4 regions of the Sporosarcina sp. 6E9 genome follow, and region 2 is predicted to be linked to each of the others. Evidence: riboswitches for the same ligand, from Rfam matches in the RefSeq annotation. Region 2 holds a riboswitch; each other region holds the start of a gene.

Region 1 (3,098 bases), on a different contig from region 2:
GCATTACCGCATCGACACCCGTTTCATCCGCTAATCTTGTTAATTGTACGGATGCTCTTGTGTCATTCGAACCGGTTCCGGCAATAACCGGCACTCTGCCATTCACTGTTTCTACTGTGAATTTGAATAATTTTACTTTTTCCTCGGTCGTTAAAGTTGGAGATTCTCCAGTCGTACCTGACACGACTAAACTATCCGTTCCATTCTCAATTAAATGTTCTATTAAGTTTCTTGTGGCTTCTAAATCGATTTCTCCTTGCCTGTCAAAAGGCGTCACCATAGCTGTTGCAATTTGTCCGAAATTCATTCTTTCTCCACATCCTATCAATTATTTTGTTGATCAAACAGAGGGAGAAGGGCATTTTGCAAATGAATGCAAAAAAGCAACAACGAGGGCTCGTTGTTGCTCTGAAATAATCATTTATTTCATTGCATGAGATAGCCCTCCATATAGTTTCCTATATGACAATCCTGGACTTATTCAACCCAGAACCAGCTTCGAGACAATAAGGTTCTCTCCACTTCGGCAAATTCCCCTTTTCACAACCTTCACTGGATCCTATTATCCTCAAGTTGTGTACTAATGGTTTTTGCGCCTCTATCCTTATTTCAAGTTTGAAATAAGAGTATGTTTAATTACTACGACTCTACATGTAATCTTGTGAATTTGCAAGTGAAATAGAGTTGCAATTTTCAATACGTTATACTTGGCACTTCAAAAATATCTAATGTTATACTTGAATTTACATGGTGATTCGCTCCTGCTAATTTGTGGCAATCAAAAAAACACTACTAGGAGGATTATTTATGATAAATGATACAGACTTGAAGCATCTACGACGTTGCATCGAACTAGCGAACGTAGCGCTAGAAAAAGGTGACGAGCCATTTGGTTCGGTACTGGTGTCAGCTAACGGGGATGTGCTTGCAGAAGATCATAACCACGTTGGAAGTGGTGATCACACACAACACCCAGAATTTGCTTTGGCACGCTGGGCAGCCGAGAATATGACGATGGAAGATCGAGAGCAGGCGACAGTGTACACTTCGGGTGAACATTGCCCAATGTGTGCTGCGGCCCACGGTTGGGTCGGTTTAGGTCGAATTGTATATGTCAGCTCGTCCAAACAACTGGTCCAGTGGTTGAGCGAAATGGGGGTTGACGTAGCGCAATCGCGCGTTCGTAATCTGGCGATTGAAGATGTTATTCGTGATACTAGAGTAGATGGGCCGGTTCCTGAACTCGCGGAGGAAGTTCGCGAACTCCACCGTCAGTTTTACGCGGGGAAACGTTAAATCCCAATTGACAGAAAACTCCGGTTGTGGTATACTCCAAGGAACTAAATAATAAACTCTTAACTTATTGAGAGAGATGGAGGGAATTGGCCCGACGAAGTCTCAGCAACCTGCCAGGTGGTAAGGTGCTAAATCCAACAGGGGAACCTGAATGATGAGGAGAAATTTTTGTATGCAAACTCTTCTCTCTACTGGGAAGAGTTTTTTATTTAGAAAAAATTTCTGGAGGGTTTTTAATGAAAAAATTACAACAGTTATATGCGGAACGTGAACGATTAAAAGGTCGAGAGGCAACTGGAGTTGCGGGTGCGATGTTAAGGCATCAAAAGATTTCACAAGTAGAGAAAGAAATCGCTTATTACGAACTTGGTGACAGTATCTCTAGGGCAGAAATACAGGAAGAGTTGGCGGAAATTGAATCGTTGCAAGCAGAAATTGACCGTTTAACTGCAGTAGTTACTGAAAGAAGACGTATCTTAAAAACGAGTGTATTTGGTGGTCACGCTGCGATTTAATGGTTAGCTAAACATCTACAGATTCGATATATTATCGAAAAATGAAGGTTTTTTAACATAGAAATGAATTATTGCTATTCGTTTATCGGATTATGGCTATCAATTATTTTCAATAGGTCATACAATTTGATGATCCTGATTTTCCAATAGCTAGGGAACTATTTAATTTACTTTATCAGCAATTCTCTAGATTAAACGGAGCAGCCATTTGTAACGCACAGAAATAGATGAGTCAATTGTATATTTCGACAAAACAAACCCGTAAATGTTAGTAGGAGTCTAACGTTTATGGGGGTTTAATTTAGGTGTTTTTATAAAATGATAAAACAATGAATAGAGGTCGAGGTGTATTTGAGAAAAGTTTAATTATTAATTGGAGACGCCGTAATAAGAGTAGTGGGAATTATTGAAATGCACCCATACGAAAGCCCTATTTTTAGATATATTAGAGTAAATAATAAATTCTGACTTGTAACACATTGTGCGGTGTGTTAAATTAATTAACAATATCGTTTTTGAATCCGCATTCAAAAATTAAATATTAAGATGGGGTCATACAAAATGAAAGAAAGAGTAAATGCATATGATGTGGCAAAACGGGCAGGGGTTTCCCAATCAACTGTTTCCAGAGTATTGAATAATTATTCGCATGTGAAAAAGTCAACGAGAGAAAGGGTTCTTGCTGCGGTAGATGAACTAGGTTTCACACCGGACGAAATTGCAAGAAGTTTAGCGAATAATAAAACGCGGACAATAGGTTTAATCGTAGGAAATATTTCAAACCCCTTTTACGCTGAAACTGCGCATATTATCTTAAGAGAAGCAAGAGATTATGATTATGATGTAATCATTGTGGATACTGATTCAGATGAAAGTAGTTTTGACCGATCAATCCAAACATTAATTGGAAAACGTGTTGATGGAATTATTGTTGCATCTGTGAGAAAAGATAATAAAAAGATTAGTGAGTTATTTAAGTTGAATTTCCCGATAATTTGTTACAATCGAAAAGTTGATGACGATAGGAATACAAACTTTGTTGTAGTAGACAATAAACAGGGAGCTAAAATGGCTGTGAATCATTTAATCCAGCTAAATCATCAAAGAATTGCTTACATTTCGGGCCCTTGTACATATTCTACTTTTAATGATCGGTTTCTTGGTTACCAGTCTGCTCTAAAAGAAAATGGAATCGATTATGATAAACGCTTGGTCTATCAAAACGAACTTTCTTTTGATAAGGTATTTCAGTTTTCACTGGATTTAATGCGGAATCAAAATCGACCT
Region 2 (3,098 bases):
TCGTTGTCTTTTTCTCTTCATCTACTTTCATTATTTCTTTCCTCCTTTTAATTACACGGTTCATTACAAACGGCTCAAAACCTCAATTCTTTTCGTTCTAAATTGGAATGAAGAGTTGTCCATAATCTATTGTATTTAGGCGCACCTGGGTTTATTCATAAATAACTAGTAAGTTATGTTTATATGTTTACGTTTCAGGTCGTAATGGATGTAAATTTACCTTTGTAATAACTCAATGGCTTTCCTTCGGAATAATTAAATCTGATCACCTTTCCAATGTATAAAACATGATCTCCACCGTCATATTCGGCCCATGGTTCACACTCTAAATATGCTAGTGAATCTTTTAATCGATGACAGCGTGTCCCCTTTTCCCAGCTAAAAGGTTCATTTTCAAGCGGTCTTCCGGCGAAATGCATCGCAGTATCTTGCTGCGTTTCTTTTAATATATTGATTGTGAAATGGTTATCTTTCAAAAATTGAAATGCCTTCGTTTTTCGATCTACAGATACGAGCAGTAACGGCGGATCTAATGATACTGAAGTAAATGAGTTCGCCGTAAACCCATGTTTCCCGGCATCCGTCTCACAAGTGACGACAGTTACACCTGTCGCGAAATGTCCGAAACAGTTTCTTAATTCTTTACTATCCATCTACGTCTCCTCCAAACAGCGTATTTGTATATGGCGCTGACTTTTATGATGATTCTTCTAGCAGTCTATTCACTTGTCCATGGTCTTTATTCCTCGTTAATCGCACAAAAAAGCACACCACTTGTAATCAACAAGGGTGTGCTTTCACTTTTAAATTTTATAACTGATTAATCGTTAATCCTTTTCCCAAATTTCTTTTGAAATGTCAACTATGAATTTCAACTTTTCCCATTGCTCGTCTTCTGTTAGGTTATTTCCATGATGCGTCGAAGCAAAACCGCATTGCGGGCTTAGGCATAGTTGTTCAAGTGGAACATATTTGGACGCTTCTTCTATTCTAGATTTGATCAGTTCTTTGTCTTCTAACTCGCCATTTTTCGAAGTCACCACGCCGAGTACAACTTGTGCACCGCCACTTGGAATATGCTTAAGTGGTTTAAAGTCCCCTGAACGTTCATCATCATACTCCAAGAAGAAACCATCCACGTTTTCTTTTGCAAGCAGTGTCGGAGCGATTAAGTCATAGCTACCTTCAAAGGCCCAGTTAGAGCGGTAGTTTCCACGGCATAAATGTGTTGAAACGATTAAATCTTCTGGTTTACCTTCCAATACGCCGTTTGCTACTCGAAGAGCCAAGTCTATCAAAAACTCTCTTGAGAATTCGCCATCATTCCATGGAATATCTGGTGAAGAAAGCCCAGCAATATACACGTCATCGAGTTGTAAATAACGAACGCCTGCATCATAGAATGCTTTAAAAGCTTCGCGGTAAGTTTGAATAACATCCTTTGCATATTCTTCAATATCTGGATAGATATTTTTATCTCTAATTCCCACATTAAATAATTGGTTCGGGCTTGGAATGGTTTGTTTGGCCACCGCACGCCCACCGACGATTTCATTGAATTCAATAAAGTCTGTAATATGGGGATGATTCGGATTGAATGAGATTTTCCCAGTGTTACGGATATTATATCTTTCTGTTTCTTCGTCACCGTTAAATACGAATCCTACTTCTGGGACATATCCTTCCACGCCATTTAAATTCTCCAGAAAATCCGTATGCCAAAACCGGCGTCTAAATTCTCCGTCAGTTACTAATTCTAGTCCAATTTCAATCTGTTTATCGACCACTCGTTTAATTTCCCTAGTTTCTACTTCACGTAGTTGTTCGGCTGTAATATCGCCTTCTTGAAACTTCTTCCGTGCATTGTGTAAACTTTCTGGTCGTAGTAAACTCCCTACATGATCCGCCTTAAATGGTGCTTTTGTCAGTGTCTCCGTCAATGTTTTTGTCATTTTGCCATTCCTTCTTTCCAATTATATTAATAACTAGAATAAGAAAAACCTCTTCATTTAATAAGAAGAGGTTGGCATTTTAACGCTGTTCACTCTTCTCATCTCCAAGCTTACGCTACTGGAATTAGCACAGTACTTTAAAAGTCTGTTGCTGAGGCTTCAAAGGGCCAGTCCCTCCACCTCTCTGGATAAGAAAGTTTTACTATTTAGTTATTGAATAACACTTTACACACCCATTCACGGAATGTCAAGTGTATTTTGAATATTGTTATCAGTTTAATAAAACCGCCTTGAATGACTATCACTCAAGGCGGTTAAGTTAAAACTTATTTATTATAGTAAATCCCTGAACCAGGTCCAAGGTCGATTCCGAACAACATCCAAACGACAAGCGTAAGTGCCCAGAATAGAAGGAAAAACATACTGTATGGGAACATAACTGAGATTAGCGTTCCGATACCCATTTTTCTATCGTATTTTTGTGCAAATGCGATAATAATTGCGAAATAGGTCATTAACGGCGAAATGATATTCGTTGCTGAATCCGCAACACGGTAGGCCATTTGTGTTAATTCTGGTGAATAGCCGAGTTGCATCATAATTGGAACGAATACAGGCGCCATCATCGCCCATTTTGCTGAAGCGCTTCCGATGAATAAGTTGATAAACGCTGATATTAAAATGAACATCAAGATAAGCGGAATACCTGTTAGGTTAATGCTATCCAGGAATTGTGCACCGTACACACCGATAACAAGTCCCATATTTGATTCTGAGAAGAACGCGACGAACTGTCCGGCTGTAAAGGATAGCACGATAAACATTCCCATTGATGCCATTGTAGCTGACATCATCGCTGCAACGTCTTTGTCGTCTCGAATGCCTTTCGTTACTTTTCCATAAATCAAACCTGGCACAAAGAAAAGAATTGCAATAATTGGCACTAAAGAGCTCATAAATGGCGAACGAATAATCGGCATATCGCCTTCTACTCCGCGAAGCGGTCCCCATGAAGGTAATATTAGCAGTGAAATTAGAATACCTGCGACAACAATAGAAAGTCCAGCCCAAGTCAAACCTTTTTTCTCAATCGGTTTCAACTTCTCTAATTTCTCGCGGAACTCACCTGTGTATTCACCAAGGCGC
Region 3 (3,098 bases), on a different contig from region 2:
TTATGGAAAGAAGTAACTTATTAAGTCAAATCGAACAACTGGAAAGAGAAATCTATGAGAAGAAAAAACAACTTTCAAACTTGAGACAGTCAGTCCCTGAACAACAAGTCAGGAACTATGAGTTTGAATTAACCGGTAACAAGAAAGTCTCTTTATTCGATTTATTTGGCGATAAAAATGAGTTGTTTGTCGTTCATAATATGGGGAAGAGTTGCTCGTATTGTACAATGTGGGCTGATGGTTTTAATGGGATTTATCATCATTTGATTGACCAAGCAAGTTTTGTTGTGGCGTCTCCAGATGCACCAGAAGTACAAGAGAATTTTGCAGCGGAGCGAAAATGGCGATTTCCCATGATTTCAGTAAAAGAAAGTTTATTCACTAAGGAACTAGGTTTCCAAAAGGGAAAAAGTATGTTGCCAGGCGTTTCGACATTTCGTAAAGATGATCAAGGTCTTATTTATCTTCATGCACAAGCACCGTTTGGACCCGGGGATGATTATTGTGTTACTTGGTCATTATTCGATCTTCTCCCTTCAGGCGCAAAAGATGTAGAAGTGAAGAATAAAATACTCACCGATTCCGACTTCCAGTTGACAAATAATATTGCAATTGGCGTCACTAATTATGAAGATGCAATTCAATTTTATAAAACGATTTTTGGGATGAAAGTTGAAAAAACCATTGAAAATGAAACAATGCTTTCAATGAGCGGTGTTAATTTCTTCATCGAAAAGGGCGATAGTAATAATGTGTTCTTCGAATTTGCTGTCGGTAATATTGATTCAGCAAAATGTGTTCTACTAGAGAACGGATGCAAAATTACTATGGAATACAATGAAAAAAGTTTAATGATTACCGATCCATTTGGGATGAGGTTTCATTTATTTGAATCATAATCTAAACCTATAAAAAGAAAAGGGGTAATCTTATGAGTTTAAGACCTTGTCCGTCATGCGGAAACAACGTGTCCAAACAAGCAGAATTCTGTCCGAATTGTGGACATACATTTGTAAGTAAAGAAAAGAGTAACGGAATTACATTTTGGGGTATAGTAGGTGCGGTCGTTGTAGCAATCCTCATTATCTCATTTTGTTAAAGGATGCTGAATAAAATCTATCATTTATTCAAAACAAGCAAACTTTTACGATTGAGTTTTTCTGCTGGATTTGGAGCATTTTCACTTTACACATTGAATAAATTTTACTTGAGGGATTTACTAAATTGGTCATTTGGAAAGTATTATTTAAATGACGTACTTGCAGGCCTACTTATTGTGGGGATTGTTAATATACTTTCGATTTATGGAAATCAAAGAAGACTTTTGCTAATTAAATTGCCGCGAATACTCGTATTCACTTTACTTTGCGGCATGTTTTGGGAGTATGTAACTCCAGTTTATTTACATTATAGTGTCTCGGATCCTTTCGATGTTGCGGCGTATATGTTTGGCGGACTTTGTTATTGGATTATAATTCGCATGAACCCAGTAAATAGACCGAACAGTTATAACTAACACTAACTTCTTGTTAATCCAAAGAGTTTAGTGTTTTTTATCTATAACTGTTGACTTAATCCCTAGTTATCATATAGGATTAATTATGAAAACAGAATATATATTCTTATCAAGAGTGGTGGAGGGATAGGCCCTATGAAACCCGGCAACCGTTTGCAAATTGCAATCAGGTGCTAAATCCAACGGAGCATTCTGTTCCGAAAGATGAGATGAAGGTTGCGACCTGCAAAAACTTCTTCTTATCGAAGAGGTTTTTTATTATTTCAAAAGGAGCTGGATGAAATGAAGTATGGATTTTGGTTACCTATTTTCGGAGGATGGTTACGGAATGTAGAGAATGAAGAAATGCCGCCAACATTCGAATATGCGAAAAAAGTAATTCAAGCTGGTGAAAGACTAGGTTTTGATACGACATTAATAGCTGAGCTATATTTAAATGATATTAAAGGTCCAGAAAGTGATAGTTTGGAAGCTTGGTCAACGGCTGCTGCACTTGCGGCTGTGACTGATAAAATAGAAATTATGGCAGCTGTGAGGCCAGCGTTTCACAACCCGGCTGTGACAGCGAAAATGACTGCAAATATCGATCATATAAGTAATGGTCGTTTTACATTAAACGTCGTTTCGGCTTGGTGGTAAGAAGAAGCAAAACAATACGGTGGTAATTTTACGGAGCACGACGAACGTTATGAACGAACATCGGAATTTTTAGATGTTTTAAAAGGACTCTGGACTGAAGAAGTCTTTAATTATGAAGGAAAATATTACACGATTGAAAATGCACGCATGCACCCTAAACCTGTTCAACGTCCGAATCCAATTTTGTATGCGGGCGGGGAAAGTAAACGGGGTAAGGAAACGATTGTTGAATCGTGCGATGCGCATGTTATGCACGGCGGAACAGTTGAAGAAGTCCAAGCAAAAGTAGATGATATGAAAAAGTTACGTTCAGATGCAGTGAAAGAGCCGTTTAGTTCGTTTGGATTGGCCGCTTATGTTGTATGCCGTGATACAGAAGAGGAAGTTCAAGAGGAACTCGCTAAAATCACATCTATAAAAGAAACTAGTGGCTATGCAGGTTATAAAGATTTCACAGGAAACTCCGAACTCGAACAGCAAGTAAAGTTGTATGATTACTCTGTATCGAACCGGGGTCTAAGACCAAATTTAATCGGTACGCCTGAACAAATTGCCGGGAGAATCCTAGAATTTGAGAAAGTAGGCGTTGATTTACTGCTCATTTACTGCTCTTGCAATTTTCTCCTCAACTTGAAGAAATGGAACGTTTTTCGAGAGATGTTATGCCTATAGTGGAAAGAAAAAGACAATTGGTCACAAAATAAAGGGGGTTATTTAAATGAGTAAAATATATATCATTCACGAGAATAGTGAATGGACGACGCATTTAACAAAACGGCTTGAGGAACTTGATGTGCCATACGAAGAATGGCATCTTGATCAGGGCATTGTCAATTTGACGGAAGAACCTCCTGAGGGGATTTTTTATAACCGGATGAGCGCATCATCACATACGCGTGGGCATCGATTTGCACCAGAACTTGCTTCTGCGACATTAGCTTGG
Region 4 (3,098 bases), on a different contig from region 2:
AAAAGCGAAAAAGTCGCTGGAGTCGTATGGTGTTACTTTTGAAGAAATAAATATTGCTGAAAACCCGCCAAGCGAAGATGAACTTCGTGAAATGATTGCGGCGTCTGAGTTGGATATTAAAAAGTTTTTCAATACGAGCGGAAATGTTTATCGTGAGCTTAAGTTGAAAGATAAATTACCAACAATGACGGAAGATGAAAAAATTAAGCTATTATCATCAAACGGCATGTTGATCAAGAGACCAATTGTATATGGCAATGGAAAAACAACCGTTGGATTCAAAGAAGAAACGTTTGAAAAAGTCTGGAGATAATGGCTACTCGTCTTGTATTTCCAGCTAGCTTATGGCACTATTAGATTGAAAGAATAACTATTTTGGGGGCTATGATTATGAACACACCAAAGGAATTTAAGTATTCAGAAGAACATGAGTGGGTAAAAGATGAAGACGGTAAGTACCGTATTGGAATCACACACTTTGCACAGTCTGAACTAGGCGATATTGTTTTCGTTGAGTTACCTGAAGTTGGCGATGAGATAACTGCAGACGAGCCTTTCGGTAGCGTTGAATCAGTTAAAACAGTTTCCGAGTTATATGCGCCTATTAGCGGAAAAGTAGTTGAAGTGAACGAAGAGCTAGAAGATAGCCCGGAGTTTGTGAACGAATCTCCTTACGAACAAGCGTGGATGATTGTTGTTGAACCATCTAATGTTTCTGAATTGGATGCACTTATGTCAGCTGAAGACTATGACAAAATGACAATCGAGTAATCATTGACATGGGACGCCGAGTGCTATTCGGCGTTTTTTTCTGTCTAAAGATGAATATTGGCAAAGGAGTCGATTCACAATGGAATTTGAAAAAGTACTGATTGTAGAAGGTAAATCAGATCGTATAAGAGTCAGTCGGATACTTGCTGAACCAATTGAAATTATCTGTACACATGGTACGATAAGTCCGTATCATTTAGAAGAATTGCTAGCTTCTTATGAACAACATGAGATGTATGTCTTTATGGATGCGGATGAAGATGGTGAAAAAACGCGAGCACTTTTCAAGAGAGAATACCCATTGGCAATTCATCTTTACACGGAAAAAGTATATAAAGAAGTCGAAACGACACCCTATAATGTACTAGCCGCGGTGCTTCAAGCAGCACATTTTGAGGTCCGCGCTGAATTTTTATAGTAAGAAGGTAGATATAATGGATAATTGGACGAGAGAAGAATGGGAAAGACAGCTTGAAGAATCGGATGTTGCGGTATTTTATTTGTACACGCCGCTGTGTGGGACCTGTGCAGTTGCTTCGAAAATGATGAATGTAATCACCGTCATGAAGCCAGAAATCCCAATCGGAAAGGCTGATTTGAATTACCTTGAGGACTTGGCCATCGATTATAAAATTGAAAGTGTGCCTTGCCTTCTCATCGCAAAAGAAGGCGTTCTACAAGAGAAGGTTTATGCATTTCATTCAGTACCCGATCTACTAATGAAAATTAGTTGACATGCCCTAGTCATTTATGATAAATTTACTCTTATAGTAAACATATAATCAAATCACTCTTATAAAGAGCGGCGGAGGGAAGTGCCCTATGAAGCCCGGCAACCATCACTTTTGTGAACTGGTGCCAAATCACACAAAGCGCGTTTTGCTTTGAAAGATGAGAGATTGGACAAACGCTTATTTTAAACGTTGAGCCTTTCTGCATCTAGCGGAAAGGCTTTTTAATATTTGTTGAGGTGGAGAAAAATGATTCAGTTAAAAAATGTAAACAAAGTCTTCGGTGAAGGCGCAAATTCTATCGTTGCCGTCGACGGCGTCACCTTCGATATCGCTGAAGGCGAAATCTTCGGCGTTATTGGCTATAGTGGTGCAGGAAAGAGTACACTCATTCGACTCCTAAATGGACTAGAGATGCCAACGAGTGGAGCAATCACAATTGGCGGTTTAGAAATCTCAGCCATTAAAGGACAACAATTAAGGAAAGCCCGGCAAAAAGTTAGCATGATATTCCAACACTTTAACTTGCTATGGTCAAGAACCGTTAAAGATAATATTGCATTTCCACTTGAAATCGCAAATGTACCTAAAGTGGAACGCGATAGAAAAGTTGCTGAACTAATCGAGCTGGTAGGCTTAAAGGGACGAGAGAATGCCTACCCATCTGAATTATCGGGCGGCCAAAAGCAACGGGTAGGAATTGCGCGTGCACTCGCCAATGATCCAGAGGTATTGCTTTGTGATGAAGCAACATCTGCACTTGATCCTGAAACGACAGATTCGATACTAAATCTACTTACTGACATCAATGAGCGACTAGGGTTGACGATTGTACTCATTACACATGAAATGCATGTCATCCGAAAGATTTGTCATCGGGTTGCAGTTATGGAAGAAGGTAAAGTTGTCGAAATGGGCAATGTTCTTGAGGTGTTCCATTCGCCAAGGGAGCCGATTACAAAACGTTTCTTATCGCAAGTGACGGAACCATCAGAAACAATAGTGGCGATGGAACATATTAAAGAAGAATTCCCATCAGGAACCCTTATAAAACTTGTTTTTGTAGGTGAACGAACTGGACAGCCTGTAATTACGAGCCTGATTCGAAAGTTTATGATTGACGTCAATATTGTACAAGGGAATATAGCCCAAACGCATGATGGTGCATACGGCACGCTCATTCTTCAATTAGTCGGGGAAGAGTCGATTATCCAGGAAGCGATCCATTATCTTAATGAACAAGATGTCCGGACGGAGGTGATCGGCAATGATTGAAAACCTATTTCCGCATGTCGACTGGGCTAAAATGTGGGAAGCGACCTTAGAAACGCTTTATATGACAGCGATGTCGACAGTATTCACATTTGTCATTGGATTGGCGTTAGGCGTATTGTTATTCCTCTCTGGACCAGGACAATTATGGGCGAATAAGTTGATTTCTACGCTTGCAGGGGCATTCGTCAATCTATTCCGATCGATCCCGTTTATCATATTAATTATTCTACTCATTCCATTTACAAAATTTCTACTGGGTACGATACGCGGACCAGAGGCAGCTTTACCTGCATTAATTATCGGTGCTGCACCATTCTATGG

The links. Region 2 has a riboswitch for S-adenosylmethionine ahead of J4G36_RS12135 (5-methyltetrahydropteroyltriglutamate--homocysteine S-methyltransferase). Riboswitches for the same ligand answer to the same signal wherever they lie in the genome.
Region 1: linked by a shared signal. The riboswitch ahead of J4G36_RS01300 (hypothetical protein) and the one ahead of J4G36_RS12135 (5-methyltetrahydropteroyltriglutamate--homocysteine S-methyltransferase) in region 2 are both predicted to bind S-adenosylmethionine.
Region 3: linked by a shared signal. The riboswitch ahead of J4G36_RS06910 (LLM class flavin-dependent oxidoreductase) and the one ahead of J4G36_RS12135 (5-methyltetrahydropteroyltriglutamate--homocysteine S-methyltransferase) in region 2 are both predicted to bind S-adenosylmethionine.
Region 4: linked by a shared signal. The riboswitch ahead of J4G36_RS14755 (methionine ABC transporter ATP-binding protein) and the one ahead of J4G36_RS12135 (5-methyltetrahydropteroyltriglutamate--homocysteine S-methyltransferase) in region 2 are both predicted to bind S-adenosylmethionine.

The regions. Positions count from the first base shown of each region.
Region 1 covers NZ_JAGEMN010000001.1:216,454-219,551, forward strand. The annotation lists gene dapA (4-hydroxy-tetrahydrodipicolinate synthase) at 1-307, opposite strand, end outside; lysine riboswitch at 432-609, opposite strand; gene J4G36_RS01295 (nucleoside deaminase) at 808-1,296, shown strand; SAM riboswitch class I at 1,358-1,457, shown strand; gene J4G36_RS01300 (hypothetical protein) at 1,533-1,811, shown strand; gene J4G36_RS01305 (LacI family DNA-binding transcriptional regulator) at 2,373-3,098, shown strand, end outside.
Region 2 covers NZ_JAGEMN010000002.1:110,971-114,068, forward strand. The annotation lists gene J4G36_RS12125 (4-hydroxyphenylacetate 3-hydroxylase N-terminal domain-containing protein) at 1-31, opposite strand, end outside; gene J4G36_RS12130 (flavin reductase family protein) at 195-653, opposite strand; gene J4G36_RS12135 (5-methyltetrahydropteroyltriglutamate--homocysteine S-methyltransferase) at 828-1,940, opposite strand; SAM riboswitch class I at 2,048-2,147, opposite strand; gene J4G36_RS12140 (AbgT family transporter) at 2,279-3,098, opposite strand, start outside.
Region 3 covers NZ_JAGEMN010000001.1:1,325,326-1,328,423, reverse strand. The annotation lists gene J4G36_RS06925 (DUF899 family protein) at 3-899, shown strand; gene J4G36_RS06920 (zinc ribbon domain-containing protein) at 932-1,099, shown strand; gene J4G36_RS06915 (hypothetical protein) at 1,103-1,516, shown strand; SAM riboswitch class I at 1,620-1,727, shown strand; partial or broken gene J4G36_RS06910 (LLM class flavin-dependent oxidoreductase) at 1,799-2,859, shown strand; gene J4G36_RS06905 (ATP-grasp domain-containing protein) at 2,874-3,098, shown strand, end outside.
Region 4 covers NZ_JAGEMN010000004.1:58,485-61,582, reverse strand. The annotation lists gene J4G36_RS14775 (arsenate reductase family protein) at 1-313, shown strand, start outside; gene gcvH (glycine cleavage system protein GcvH) at 391-771, shown strand; gene J4G36_RS14765 (toprim domain-containing protein) at 851-1,189, shown strand; gene J4G36_RS14760 (thioredoxin family protein) at 1,206-1,505, shown strand; SAM riboswitch class I at 1,562-1,669, shown strand; gene J4G36_RS14755 (methionine ABC transporter ATP-binding protein) at 1,752-2,777, shown strand; gene J4G36_RS14750 (methionine ABC transporter permease) at 2,770-3,098, shown strand, end outside.